2 regions of the Paenibacillus sp. FSL H7-0323 genome follow, and region 1 is predicted to be linked to the other one. Evidence: a T-box and tRNA genes for the amino acid it is inferred to sense, from the RefSeq annotation. Region 1 holds a T-box; the other holds one or more tRNA genes.
The links. A T-box is a leader RNA that pairs with one kind of tRNA and senses whether it is charged. The one in region 1 lies ahead of MHH89_RS16405 (arginine--tRNA ligase), so its partner is inferred to be a tRNA-Arg.

Region 1 (6,148 bases):
AGGCACAGGAGAATTTCGATAAACTGCGCAATGGTGACGTAGCTGTTAAAGGTGGCTGGAGAATCTATTCCAGCGGTCCTGGGATCTATATGAACCAGTTAATCTCGAATGCACTGGGGATCCGTACGGAAGGTGGAGACTTAATTGTTGACCCTATTCTGCCGGACTCGCTGGATGGAATGCACTTTAGTTTTGAATATGCAGGCACTAAGGTAGACTTTATCTATCACCTTACAGGTCGTGAGATTAGTCAAATTACTATCAACGGTACGGAAGTGCAAACAGAAGGTACACCTAACCGCTATCGTAGTGGTGGTGTTCGCATCAAACGTGCGGACTTTGATCGTCTCAGCACGGAAGCTGGAAATGTGATAGAGATTTATAAGTAACATATATATAGAAGGGCAATCTCCGCGTTAAGCGCGGAGATTGCCTTTTTTGTGTTTTTTACATTCGGCTCGGTGTCGGTAACCCAAGCACTTCGAGCACATCTCCCAAGATGTCTTTGAATCTTGAAGTGAGCCAGAGGCGGAATTCGATCGTAGCTGGATCGCCTTTTAGAATCGGACATGCAGAATAGAAGTTGTTGAACAGGGTAGCTAAGGTATGTGCGTAAGTGCAGAGCGTATTTGGCGTTAACTCTATACTTGCTGAATGTAATATCTCGGGCCAGAGGCTTAGCTGTCTTAGCAGCGCAAGCTCTGCTTTTTCCAATTCGGAAGGGAACTGAAGCTGTGCGGCAGCTGTAAGGATTGGGATCGTAGCTTTACTCAAAACGCTTGTCGCACGCGCAAAAGTATACATCAGATAAACTCCGGTATTGCCGGATATTTCGGTAGCCTGTTTGAAATCAAACACGATTTCCGTTCCTAAATTAAACCGCAGCAGATAGTAGCGAATCGCAGCAGTGGCAATCAATCGGCTGGAGAGGCCGTCTTTATCGGAACGTGAGTGCTCAATGTTCTGTTCCATAAGCTCCACCAGATCGCTTACCTTAATCCCGATTCCCTGACGTCCGGACATAGCATAAGAAGATTTGCCTTCTGAAATATCTATACCCAGCTCGGCCGCCGAAGCGGGACTAAGAGATACAACACCATAGCTCACATGATGGAGTTTGTCTGCTTGCTCGTTATAACCTAGTACCCCTAAGGCTTGCTTAACCATCTGTTGTGGATATTCCTGTCTGTAATCGATCACATTGATGACTCTGTCCGCCTGCCCATAAGATTCTTGGGTTCCAGTTAATCCAGTTGTCCATAAACCGGACGAGAATTCGCTATAGGAGAAATCTTTGGTCAAAAGACCAAATTTCCAGAGATGATAGGCAATATCTTTGGCTGTATACGTTAAAATCCCATTCGAACGCACCAGCACCTTATCGAGCTGATGCTCCTCTGAATCCGCTCCAATGTTAGCCTCTGTTCCTTGCTTTAGCACCCAGCAGCCTGCGAGTTTACCTTCAGTCTCTTGTACAAAAACGGCTGTCTGCTTCAGTAGCTCAGCTGCGGCTACCCAAAATCCCTCTTTTAAAATACTGCTCTCCCATACCAGCAAATCATAATAAATTCCAAAATGTTTCATTTCCTCTACATGCTCTCTAACGATGCGTTCAGCTACAAGGTTGCCCAGCCAGGCTTCGTTACCGCCCCCTTGTTCAAGGGAGTGCAGTATATCTGTGCGCTTATGTGTCATCTCAGGGTTCAGCGCATATTCTTTGTTCACTTTGGCATAAAGATCCCAGCAAAAATCACCGAAACGTTGGTGTTCCCCTTCTAAAGATATATTTAATAATCCAACAACTGTATCCGCCAGCTGATTGCCGAGATCATCAATGTAGTTATGGACCTCTACGTTATACCCAGTTCTTTTCATAATTCTGACTAGAGTATCGCCGATACAGGCGTTTCTTAGATGACCTACGTGGGCGGCTTTGTTGGGGTTGATAGAAGTGTGCTCGATGATGACTTTTTCCCCAGTGCTGGCAGGCAGTTCAAAGGAATGTTCAGCCCAGCTTTGCCAATTCATATACAAATTGATAAATCCGGGAGCAGCGACTTCAACTTTTTGTAAAAGACCGGCGAAGCGCCCTTGGAATTGAAGCTCTGCTTTCACTAATTCTGCTATGACCATTGGGGATTTACGTAGAGTTTTGGCTAGCTGCATAGCAATATTGCATGAATAATCACCATGCTCTAGATTTGCTGGCTGTTCGATCAGAATGGCAATGTCCTCTGGATAGTCAGCTCCTAAGGTATTGAATACACGTTGTACACTGTGCTCGATTCCGTCTTTGATGATTTGATTTAACATGGTATACCCTCCTTTGAAAATACAAAAAAGCCCTCGTCTCAAAAGAGACGAGGGCTTTAGCGCTCGCGGTACCACTCTCGTTGCTGAACAAGTTGTTCAGCCACCTTACGGGATAACGGCCTTCAGCCGGGACTTCCTACTAAGGTTCAGAAGTCCATCTCACGGGTGCGCTTCATTAAAGGGATCTGTACCGGCTTACACTCTCCCGGCTCGCTGAGGACTAGATCTCGTTAACTACTCTCCCGCTCATCGATGCTTAATTAATTTTTACCAGTATACCTAATATTTCATAAAAAGCAATAGTGGTTAGCTTCTTAACAATCTTGGTTGCTCTTTGTTGTTAGCTTATCAGATTAGTAGATTATAAATTTGGAAAAAGAAGGCTGTCTTGTTATAGGACCAGCTGTTCCTTTGCACAACAGTCCACACGCTAACTCAAGCCAAGGAATATTACTATACGGAGCCACTAATCTTTCAATTTGTAGTGGAAGGGAGGAGTGAATAAAACATGGCTATCTTTTCTACTGGACCTATAGATAACAGCCCAATCCTAGGGGTCAGACCGTCGCAACTGGTAACCGTAAAAGTAGTTAATCGGGATTCTCTTAATCCTTATAATCTAGTTATTCAAGGTTTCCTTCTTAACGGATCAAGAACGATGTATGTGAATGAAACAGTAAATCTAGCACCTAATCAAGTTTTAACTAAGAACTATTTTGCCGACTTGGACGCATTTGAATTTGTGTTTACAACAGTAGAAGCAGTTGAAGCAGAGGTTGGGATTTCAGTCTGGGGAAAACAGAACTCGGGGGCATTGGTAGATCCTCATCGCATAGTTGCGTGGGAGAAGCAGGCAGTATTAATTTAATAATTATTTTTGTGACACAGTTAACGTTAAAGGAGTGATGAGAAATTGAGTTATTTATCTACCGGACCGATAGACAATAGTATGGTAGGGGGTGTAAGACCTACTCAGCATGTTACTGTCAAAATTGATAACCGAAGTGACATTGATTCATCAATGGCTCTTGTTCAAGGATACTATATGGATGGGACAAGAACTTTATATGTCAGCGAGCTGATAAATGTAGCACCTAATGAAGTTATAACACGTGATTATTATGCCGATTTTGATGCGTTTGAATTTATTTTTACAACTACAAGTCTGGTAGATGATCCGATTCAAATCTCAGTATGGGGAAAAAATAGCGTTGGCCAGATTGTGACTGCCCATCGACTTGTACATGCAGAATTGCTTGGTGTAACGCAAGGAATAACTGGCGCGACCGGAGCGACTGGTGCAACGGGAGCGACCGGAGCCGATGGAGCAACGGGTGCTACCGGAGCAGGAGAGACTGGGGCGACAGGTGCAACAGGGGCAGATGGAGTGACTGGGGCGACTGGTGCAACGGGAGCAGACGGAGCAACTGGAGCGACCGGAGCAGGAGAGACTGGGGCAACAGGTGCCGATGGAGCTACAGGTGCAACTGGTGCAACCGGAGCGGATGGAGTAACGGGTGCTACCGGAGCAGGAGAGACTGGGGCGACAGGTACAACAGGGGCAGATGGTGCGACTGGTGCAACGGGAGCAGACGGAGCAACGGGTGCAACAGGAGCGACCGGAGCAGGAGAGACTGGGGCAACAGGAGCAGATGGAGTAACTGGGGCGACTGGTGCAACGGGAGCTGACGGAGCAACGGGTGCAACAGGAGCGACCGGAGCAGGAGAGACTGGAGCTACAGGAGCCGATGGAGCAACTGGCGCGACTGGTGCAACTGGAGCGGATGGAGCAACGGGTGCAACAGGAGCGACCGGAGCAGGAGAGACAGGGGCAACAGGGGCGACAGGAGCAGACGGAGTAACTGGGGCGACTGGTGCAACCGGAGCGGATGGAGCAACAGGAGCAACGGGAGCGACCGGAGCAGATGGAGTGACTGGTGCGACTGGTGCAACGGGAGCTGACGGAGCAACGGGTGCTACCGGAGCGACCGGAGCAGGAGAGACAGGGGCGACCGGAGCAGATGGAGTGACTGGTGCGACTGGTGCAACGGGAGCCGATGGAGCAACGGGTGCAACAGGAGTGACCGGAGCAGGAGAGACTGGGGCAACAGGAGCAGATGGAGCTACAGGTGCAACGGGAGCTGACGGAGCAACGGGTGCTACCGGAGCGACCGGAGCAGGAGAGACTGGGGCGACAGGAGCCGATGGAGCTACAGGTGCAACTGGAGCAACGGGAGCAGACGGAGCAACGGGTGCTACAGGAGCGACCGGAGCAGGAGAGACAGGGGCAACAGGGGCGACAGGAGCAGACGGAGTAACTGGGGCGACTGGTGCAACTGGAGCAACTGGAGCAGGAGAGACTGGTGCGACTGGTGCTACGGGAGCAACGGGAGTAGACGGAGCAACGGGTGAAACAGGAGTGACCGGAGCGACTGGAGTAGCAGGAGCAACTGGAGCAACAGGAGCAACAGGAGTAGCTGGTGTAACCGGAGCAACGGGTGAAACAGGAGTAACCGGAGCGACTGGAGTAGCAGGAGCAACTGGAGCAACAGGAGTAGCTGGTGTAACCGGAGCAACGGGTGAAGCTGGAGTGACCGGAGCGACTGGAGTAGCAGGAGCAACAGGAGTAGCTGGAGTAACAGGAGCGACTGGAATAGCTGGTGTAACCGGAGCAACAGGAGCTACCGGAGTAACTGGAGCAACAGGTCCGAATATTCAACAAGAAGGGTTTTCTGCTTTCAAACCCTCATTGGCAATTTCCACATCTACACAATTAACTGGCTGGACTGTGACAACACCTTTTTATGATAGCCCGTCTTTCGACGAAGTTGGGGGAAATTATACCATTCCGACAACTGGTAGATATTCGATTGAAGCGACTATCAATTATTCCACAACTGCCTCACTTTCTATCAGTCTTGGTGCTGGAGTTAATCCGGCTTTCGTAGTTCAGAGAACTTCTCCTACTGCAACAAATCTGGTAAGTGGGTTGTTCCCAGTACTTGATGTGAATGTAGCGCTAATATTAGATTTGAGAGCAATTTTGGGAAGTGGTACTGTGACGCTAGCTGGAGAATTTGCATTAACCGCAGGTGATGTGATTGGCTTGTTCTATGTGGCAAATGGTTTGACGGTTCCTTTGAATTTGGGTGGAGCGAACTCAGCAGGTATCGTCTGGTCTGTTCATGAATTAACTTAAGCTTATTTATCTTCAAGTTCAGTGTTTATAACAGGGGTAATTCGGTAGCCGTTAGTGTGGCTCTCGGGTTACCCTCTGTTTTGTTGGCATATGTTATAAGTCGACTGGAACGTTGCTTATTAGATTCTTATTCTATTAAACCATTACAGATTTTTAGCTTATTTTAATAAATCAAATATGTGTAATAGTAGTTTTTAAATGGATGTCCACACCTTAATTCAAAATAAGAATAATACTATAAAGAGCCAAAAAATATGAACTGATTTGTAGGCTCATAGATTATCAACTTAGAGCAGGGGGAGGAATGATTATAGATAAAACCCTAGTTTATACGTAACTCTTGAGGATAGTTTTGTTCAGGTGAGTTGATTTTCGAAATTCAAATAATACGAGTATTATAATTTCATGAAAAATGAGGTGTTGAAAATTGAGTCAACTATCTACTGGTCCCATAGAAAATAATCTGGTAGGCGGTGTAAGACCTACTCAGCTTGTTACTCTTAAAATTGTCAATCAGAGTGATGATACTCCGTCAACGGTTCAAGTCGAAGGCTATTATATGAATGGGACAAGAACTTTATATGTAAGTGAACAGGTTAATTTAGCTCCTAATCAAGTGGTTAATAGGGATTATTA
Region 2 (6,148 bases), 1.5 Mb from region 1:
ATCCAGCTACGGTACTTCTGTGTGGGTGAACAACTATTTCATTCGAGAGTATGAAGGGAAGTTAATTAATAATCGCCTCTATGTTCCATCAGGATTGTTAAATGATTATATGGGTTATAAGGTAGATTGGAGTCGGGCCGCCAGTATGCTGAATGTGGTGAACAGACCGCAGAACGCGCTGACGGTAACCACGGAAACTTATGCTAAAGATCGGGCAGAAGCTTTTATTCAGCTTGATTATCCGAAGATCAGTGGATTGGGCAACTCCAGTGCGCAACAAGCTATTAATAATACTTTGAAGGAAAGTGTTATGAAATTCGCGGCGGGTGCAGAACAGGATATCTCCGATCGAGATGGAGCAGAGCCCAAATACACCTATGATTCAGGTTATGTAGTGACCTACAATCAGAATGGTGTGATCAGCATAGTGATGCATCAGTATAGTGATACGGGCGGCGCCCATGGAATGACTAACCGTGAAGCCTTCACCTTCTCGCTTAAGGATGGTAAGCGTCTACTGTTGGGCGACCTGTTTGGAGCTAATCCAAACTACAAAAAACAGCTGAATGCAAAGCTGAGCAAGCTACTGAAGGCAGAGGATAGTTATTTGGGAGGATTCAACGGATTGAATACGGAGAAATATTTCTATCTGAAGGACGACAAGGTTGTTCTGTTCTTCCAATTATATGAGTACACAGCGTATGCTGCAGGCTTCCCTGAGTATACTTTTAGTTTCAAAGAGCTTTTGCCGGATGGCAGTAGCCCGTTTGCTGGCATGAAATAAATGGAAACTCTTCGTCTCCGCTAATGTCGGCACAAGACATCTCCCCCTTACCAGAGTTGTCTCTTGTTCATATGCTAAAGGGAGTAACTAGTTTATGAACGGGGGAGAGCTATGGGCTACCAATATACTGCAATTGGCGATTCCTTGACGACTGGATTTGGTGCTCTGCCAGGTAACGGTTTTGTTCCGGTGTACCGTAGAATGGCAGAAGGGAGACTGCGGACTACTGTAGCCTCTACGAATTTAGGCGTGAACGGAATGACTACTTCAGAGCTGGAGCAGAGGCTGCGCGGAAATTCCATGATGCGTGAAGCCGTTCGAGAAGCCGATATCATCACTGTGTCTATCGGTGGTAATGATTTGATTCACGCGGCCAAATCAGCAGCAAGACAGCAAGGCAACTTATCCGCAGAACTGCGCAGATCGCTTCAGGAATGCAAACAAAATTTCTCTGCAATTATGAATATCCTTATACAATTGAAGGCGAGGACGCGTAGACCTTTTATCATTAGAATTGTGGGATTATATAACCCCTATCCTCAGGTGGTTGGTGCGACAGAGTGGGTCAGGCAGTTTAATCAATACGCAGCACAGTACAGCAGCCGAGTATGTGGATTTGCTTCGATTTACAGTGAGTTCGCAGGAAATGAGAGAGGGCTGTTATCCATTGATCATTTGCATCCGAATGGCCGGGGTTATCGCGTAATTGCCGAGAAGCTGGATGCGCTAGGTTATGGCGGGCTGGCTTAATTGGATTTAGGTCTTCTATAAAATATAAAGAGGCTGTGCTCTAACCATAACGGATAGAGCACAGCCTCTTTATATTTTTACTTTATAGCTTACACACCGCTAGGCAATGTCTTCTCGATTACTTTATCTACGATACCGTATTCAGCCGCGTCTGCAGCAGTCATGAAGTAGTCGCGATCTGTATCCTTCTCAATACGTTCTAGAGGTTGGCCCGTACGTTCTGCTAGAATACGGTTCAGCTTATCGCGCAATTTGAGGATGCGGCGGGCACGGATTTCAATGTCCGTTGCTTGACCTTGAGCACCACCCAGAGGCTGGTGGATCATGATCTCGCTGTTAGGCAGTGCGAAACGTTTGCCTTTGGCGCCAGCGTTTAGCAGGAAAGCTCCCATGGAAGCTGCCATACCCACACAGATGGTGGAAACGTCTGGTTTAATGTACTGCATTGTATCAAAAATAGCCATACCTGCAGTAATGGAACCGCCTGGGCTATTCACGTAAAGGTGAATGTCCTTGTCAGGATCTTCGGCAGCCAAGAACAGCATTTGTGCGATGATAGAATTGGCTACCACGTCATTAACCTCCGTTCCAAGGAAAATGATGCGGTCCTTCAGCAGGCGGGAATAGATGTCATAAGCGCGCTCGCCGCGGTTGCTCTGTTCTACTACCATAGGAATATAACTCACGTGGAAAACCTCCTTGATATTGGTTCTTCAAATGTATTCATTTTTACTCTTGCCGTATTACCCACATGATAAACAAATTCAAACAAAAAGTCAAAGAAAGTCAAACTTATATTCAAAAAAAAGAGCCGACAAGCGGCTCTTTGGTTAAGTAGTAGTATAGGCACTACTAAATTATGTGCAAAAATGAAATTAATGGCGCGCCCGCCAAGAATCGAACTTGGATCTCAGGCTTCGGAGGCCTACGTCATATCCATTGGACCACGGGCGCAACAAAAATGATTATAATACAATTTTTACACAATTGCAATGTAATATTAATACTGGACAAGCGCTCTAGGGACAGGCATCGGGCGCTATATCTTTTTCTGACCTTATTAATGTATAAGAAGACAAGCGCTTGAGAATTCTACTCTCGGAAGACTTGCGCTTCGAGCAATATTTGGTTAGAATATGGGTGGGACTTAAAAAGTTTACCCGGGACGTTTTGAGACCATGAACAAGGGAATAGAGGAAGACGAAGTTGCAGGAGTGAAAGTATGCGTAATTTATTAGATATCCAAAAGCAGCTTCTGCCTGATCTCATGGAAACCCTTAAGAGACGGTACACGATTCTTCATCAGATCATGCTGTCCGATATTATTGGGCGCAGAACGCTAGCCGCTTCGCTAGATATGACTGAGCGGGTACTGCGTGCCGAGACGGATCTTCTGAAATCGCAAGGGCTTATTGAGATCGAGAGTGTTGGCATGCGCATTAGCGCTGCTGGACGTAGACTGCTTGATTTGCTAGAGCCGGTTGTTAAGAGCCTATTTGGTCTGGATGAGCTGGAAGAGAAAATTCGAGCAACGTATGGTCTGGATAAAGTTATTGTAGTACCGGGTGATTGTGAGTCATCGCCGTTCACCAAACGAGAGCTTGGCCGAGCGGGTGCGAAAGCGCTGCTGAGTATACTTCGCGCAGATGATACAGTTGCCGTCACAGGTGGATCGACGCTTGCCGATATGGCTGATCAACTGGCACCGCCGTTGTCCCTTTCCTATAAGAACGCTTGGTTTGTTCCGGCGCGTGGAGGATTAGGAGAGAGTATGGAGATTCAAGCCAACACGATTGCCTCAACCATGGCAAAGCGGGTTGGAGCCAACTACCGGTTGTTGCATGTCCCTGATTTGCTTAGCGGGGATGCATACCAATCGCTGGCACTTGACTCTAATATTGGAGAGATTGTACAAACCATCCGTAGTTCGCGTATTATTGTACATGGGATTGGGGATGCCATTGAAATGACCCGCCGCCGCAAACTGGACGAGGCTACAGTCTCGGAAATCCAGGGTGAAGGGGCAGTGGCCGAATCTTTTGGCTATTATTTCAATGAAGAGGGTCAGGTTGTCCATACCATGCTTACGATGGGTCTACGTCTAGAAGATATTATCCGGACAGAGAAAGTCATCGGTATTGCAGGAGGCAAACCCAAGGCCAAAGCCATTCATGCCATGCTGCGTTTCGGGCAGGAGAATATTCTCGTCACGGACGAGGCTGCTGCAGTAGAAATAGGCAAGGAAATTGACAATCAACTACAGCTATCTTCGTAGTTTTTAGATTGCAGGCAATAACATACTTCTTGCATCATACTTAACATTGTTGTCATGACAGACCTCACCGTCTGTTTTGAATAAATAAAACGAATTCTAGGAGGAACTATTCAATGAGTGTAAAAGTTGGAATTAACGGTTTTGGACGTATTGGACGCCTTGCTTTCCGCCGTATTCAAAATGTAGAAGGTATCGAAGTGGTAGCAATCAACGACTTGACTGACGCTAAGATGCTTGCTCATTTGCTTAAATATGATACAACTCAAGGTAAATTCCAAGGTGATGTTGAAGTGCATGATGGCTTCTTCAAAGTCAATGGTAAAGAAGTTAAGGTTCTTGCTAACCGCAACCCTGAAGAATTGCCATGGGGCGACCTAGGCGTTGATATCGTACTTGAGTGCACAGGTTTCTTCACAACTAAAGAAGCAGCTGAAAAACACTTGAAAGGTGGAGCTAAGAAAGTAGTTATCTCCGCTCCAGCTACTGGCGACATGAAAACTGTCGTTTACAACGTTAACGATGACATTCTTGATGGTACTGAGACTGTTATTTCCGGCGCATCTTGCACAACTAACTGCCTAGCTCCAATGGCAAAAGTACTGAACGACAAGTTCGGTATCGTTGAAGGCTTGATGACTACAATTCATGCTTACACTGGCGACCAAAACACTTTGGATGCTCCACATGCTAAAGGTGACTTCAGACGCGCTCGTGCAGCAGCTGAGAACATCATTCCTAACACTACTGGTGCTGCTAAAGCAATCGGTCTGGTTATTCCAGAACTTAAAGGTAAATTGGATGGTGCAGCTCAACGTGTTCCAGTTGCAACTGGTTCCCTGACTGAACTTGTAACTGTTCTTGATAAGAGCGTTACTGTTGAAGAAATCAACGCAGCAATGAAAGCAGCTTCCGATCCAGACACTTATGGTTACACTGAAGATGAAATCGTATCTTCCGACATCAAAGGTATGACTTTCGGATCCCTGTTCGATGCTACACAAACTAAAGTATTGACTGTTGGCGACAAACAACTGGTTAAAACTGTTGCTTGGTATGACAATGAAATGTCCTACACTGCACAATTGGTTCGTACTTTGGAGAAATTCGCTAAAATCGCTAAGTAATTGACTTGATATAAGCAACATCTATAGAGCGGAAACAGAAATTCCTTGTTTCCGCTCTTTCTAAATGTATTTCTTGTTTCCTGCTAGAAACAATTTTGGGTGTGGAGGAATTAATCATGAACAAAAAAAGCGTCCGTGATGTAGAAGTAAAGGGTAAGCGCGTATTTGTACGCGTGGATTTCAACGTACCTGTAGAAGACGGTAAAATTACTGATGATACTCGTATTCGCGAAACACTTCCAACCATTAAATATTTGATCGAGAACGGTGCAAAGATCATTCTTGCGAGTCATATGGGTCGTCCTAAAGGCGAATTCGTAGATTCCATGCGTTTGACTACTGCTGCTGAACGTCTGTCCGAGCTCCTTGGCAAACCAGTAGCTAAAGCTGACGAAGCAATTGGCGAAGCTGTAAAAGCAAAAATCGCTGAGCTAGGCGAAGGCGACGTACTTGTACTTGAGAATGTTCGCTTCTACCCAGGTGAAGAGAAAAACGATCCTGAACTGGCTAAACAATTCGCTGAATTGGCTGATTTGTTTGTTAATGATGCGTTTGGTGCGGCTCACCGTGCACATGCATCGACAGAAGGTATCGCTCATTTCTTACCAGCTGTATCCGGTCTTTTGATGGAGAAAGAATTGTCCGTTCTTGGTAAAGCTCTTTCTAACCCAGAACGTCCTTTCACTGCGATCATCGGTGGTTCGAAAGTTAAAGACAAGATTGATGTTATTGATAACTTGTTGTCTTTGGCTGATAACGTCCTGATCGGCGGTGGATTGTCTTATACATTCACTAAAGCACAAGGCTTTGAAATCGGTAAATCACTAGTAGACAACGACAAACTTGACGTTGCTCTTGGATTCATCGAAAAAGCAAAAGCACTTGGTAAAAACTTCATGCTTCCTGTTGATGTTGTTGTTGCTGATAAATTTGGTGCTGACGCTAACACTAAGATCGTTGATTACAATGAAATCCCAGAAGGTTGGGAAGGACTTGATATCGGACCTAAGACTCGTGAACTTTATGCCGATATTATCAAGAACTCCAAGCTGGTTGTCTGGAATGGACCTATGGGCGTATTCGAAATCGATAAATTCGCTGAAGGTACACTTGCAGTAGCAAAAGCTTGTGCAACTACTGAAGGTTACACTGTTATTGGTGGCGGAGATTCCGCAGCAGCAGCAGAGAAATTCCACCTGGCTGATCAAATGGATC

Region 2: it encodes a tRNA-Arg, which carries the amino acid that the T-box ahead of MHH89_RS16405 (arginine--tRNA ligase) is inferred to sense. The anticodon was not compared.

The regions. Positions count from the first base shown of each region.
Region 1 is NZ_JBBODB010000001.1:3,589,939-3,596,086, reverse strand. Features, by position in the region: gene MHH89_RS16410 (GH36-type glycosyl hydrolase domain-containing protein) at 1-389, shown strand, start outside; gene MHH89_RS16405 (arginine--tRNA ligase) at 448-2,313, opposite strand; T-box leader at 2,354-2,572, opposite strand; gene MHH89_RS16400 (hypothetical protein) at 2,822-3,181, shown strand; gene MHH89_RS16395 (collagen-like protein) at 3,227-5,512, shown strand; gene MHH89_RS16390 (exosporium glycoprotein BclB-related protein) at 5,940-6,148, shown strand, end outside.
Region 2 is NZ_JBBODB010000001.1:5,065,385-5,071,532, forward strand. Features, by position in the region: gene MHH89_RS22940 (PdaC/SigV domain-containing protein) at 1-784, shown strand, start outside; gene MHH89_RS22945 (GDSL-type esterase/lipase family protein) at 896-1,534, shown strand; gene clpP (ATP-dependent Clp endopeptidase proteolytic subunit ClpP) at 1,624-2,220, opposite strand; tRNA gene MHH89_RS22955 (tRNA-Arg) at 2,414-2,488, opposite strand; gene MHH89_RS22960 (sugar-binding transcriptional regulator) at 2,757-3,809, shown strand; gene gap (type I glyceraldehyde-3-phosphate dehydrogenase) at 3,923-4,933, shown strand; gene MHH89_RS22970 (phosphoglycerate kinase) at 5,050-6,148, shown strand, end outside.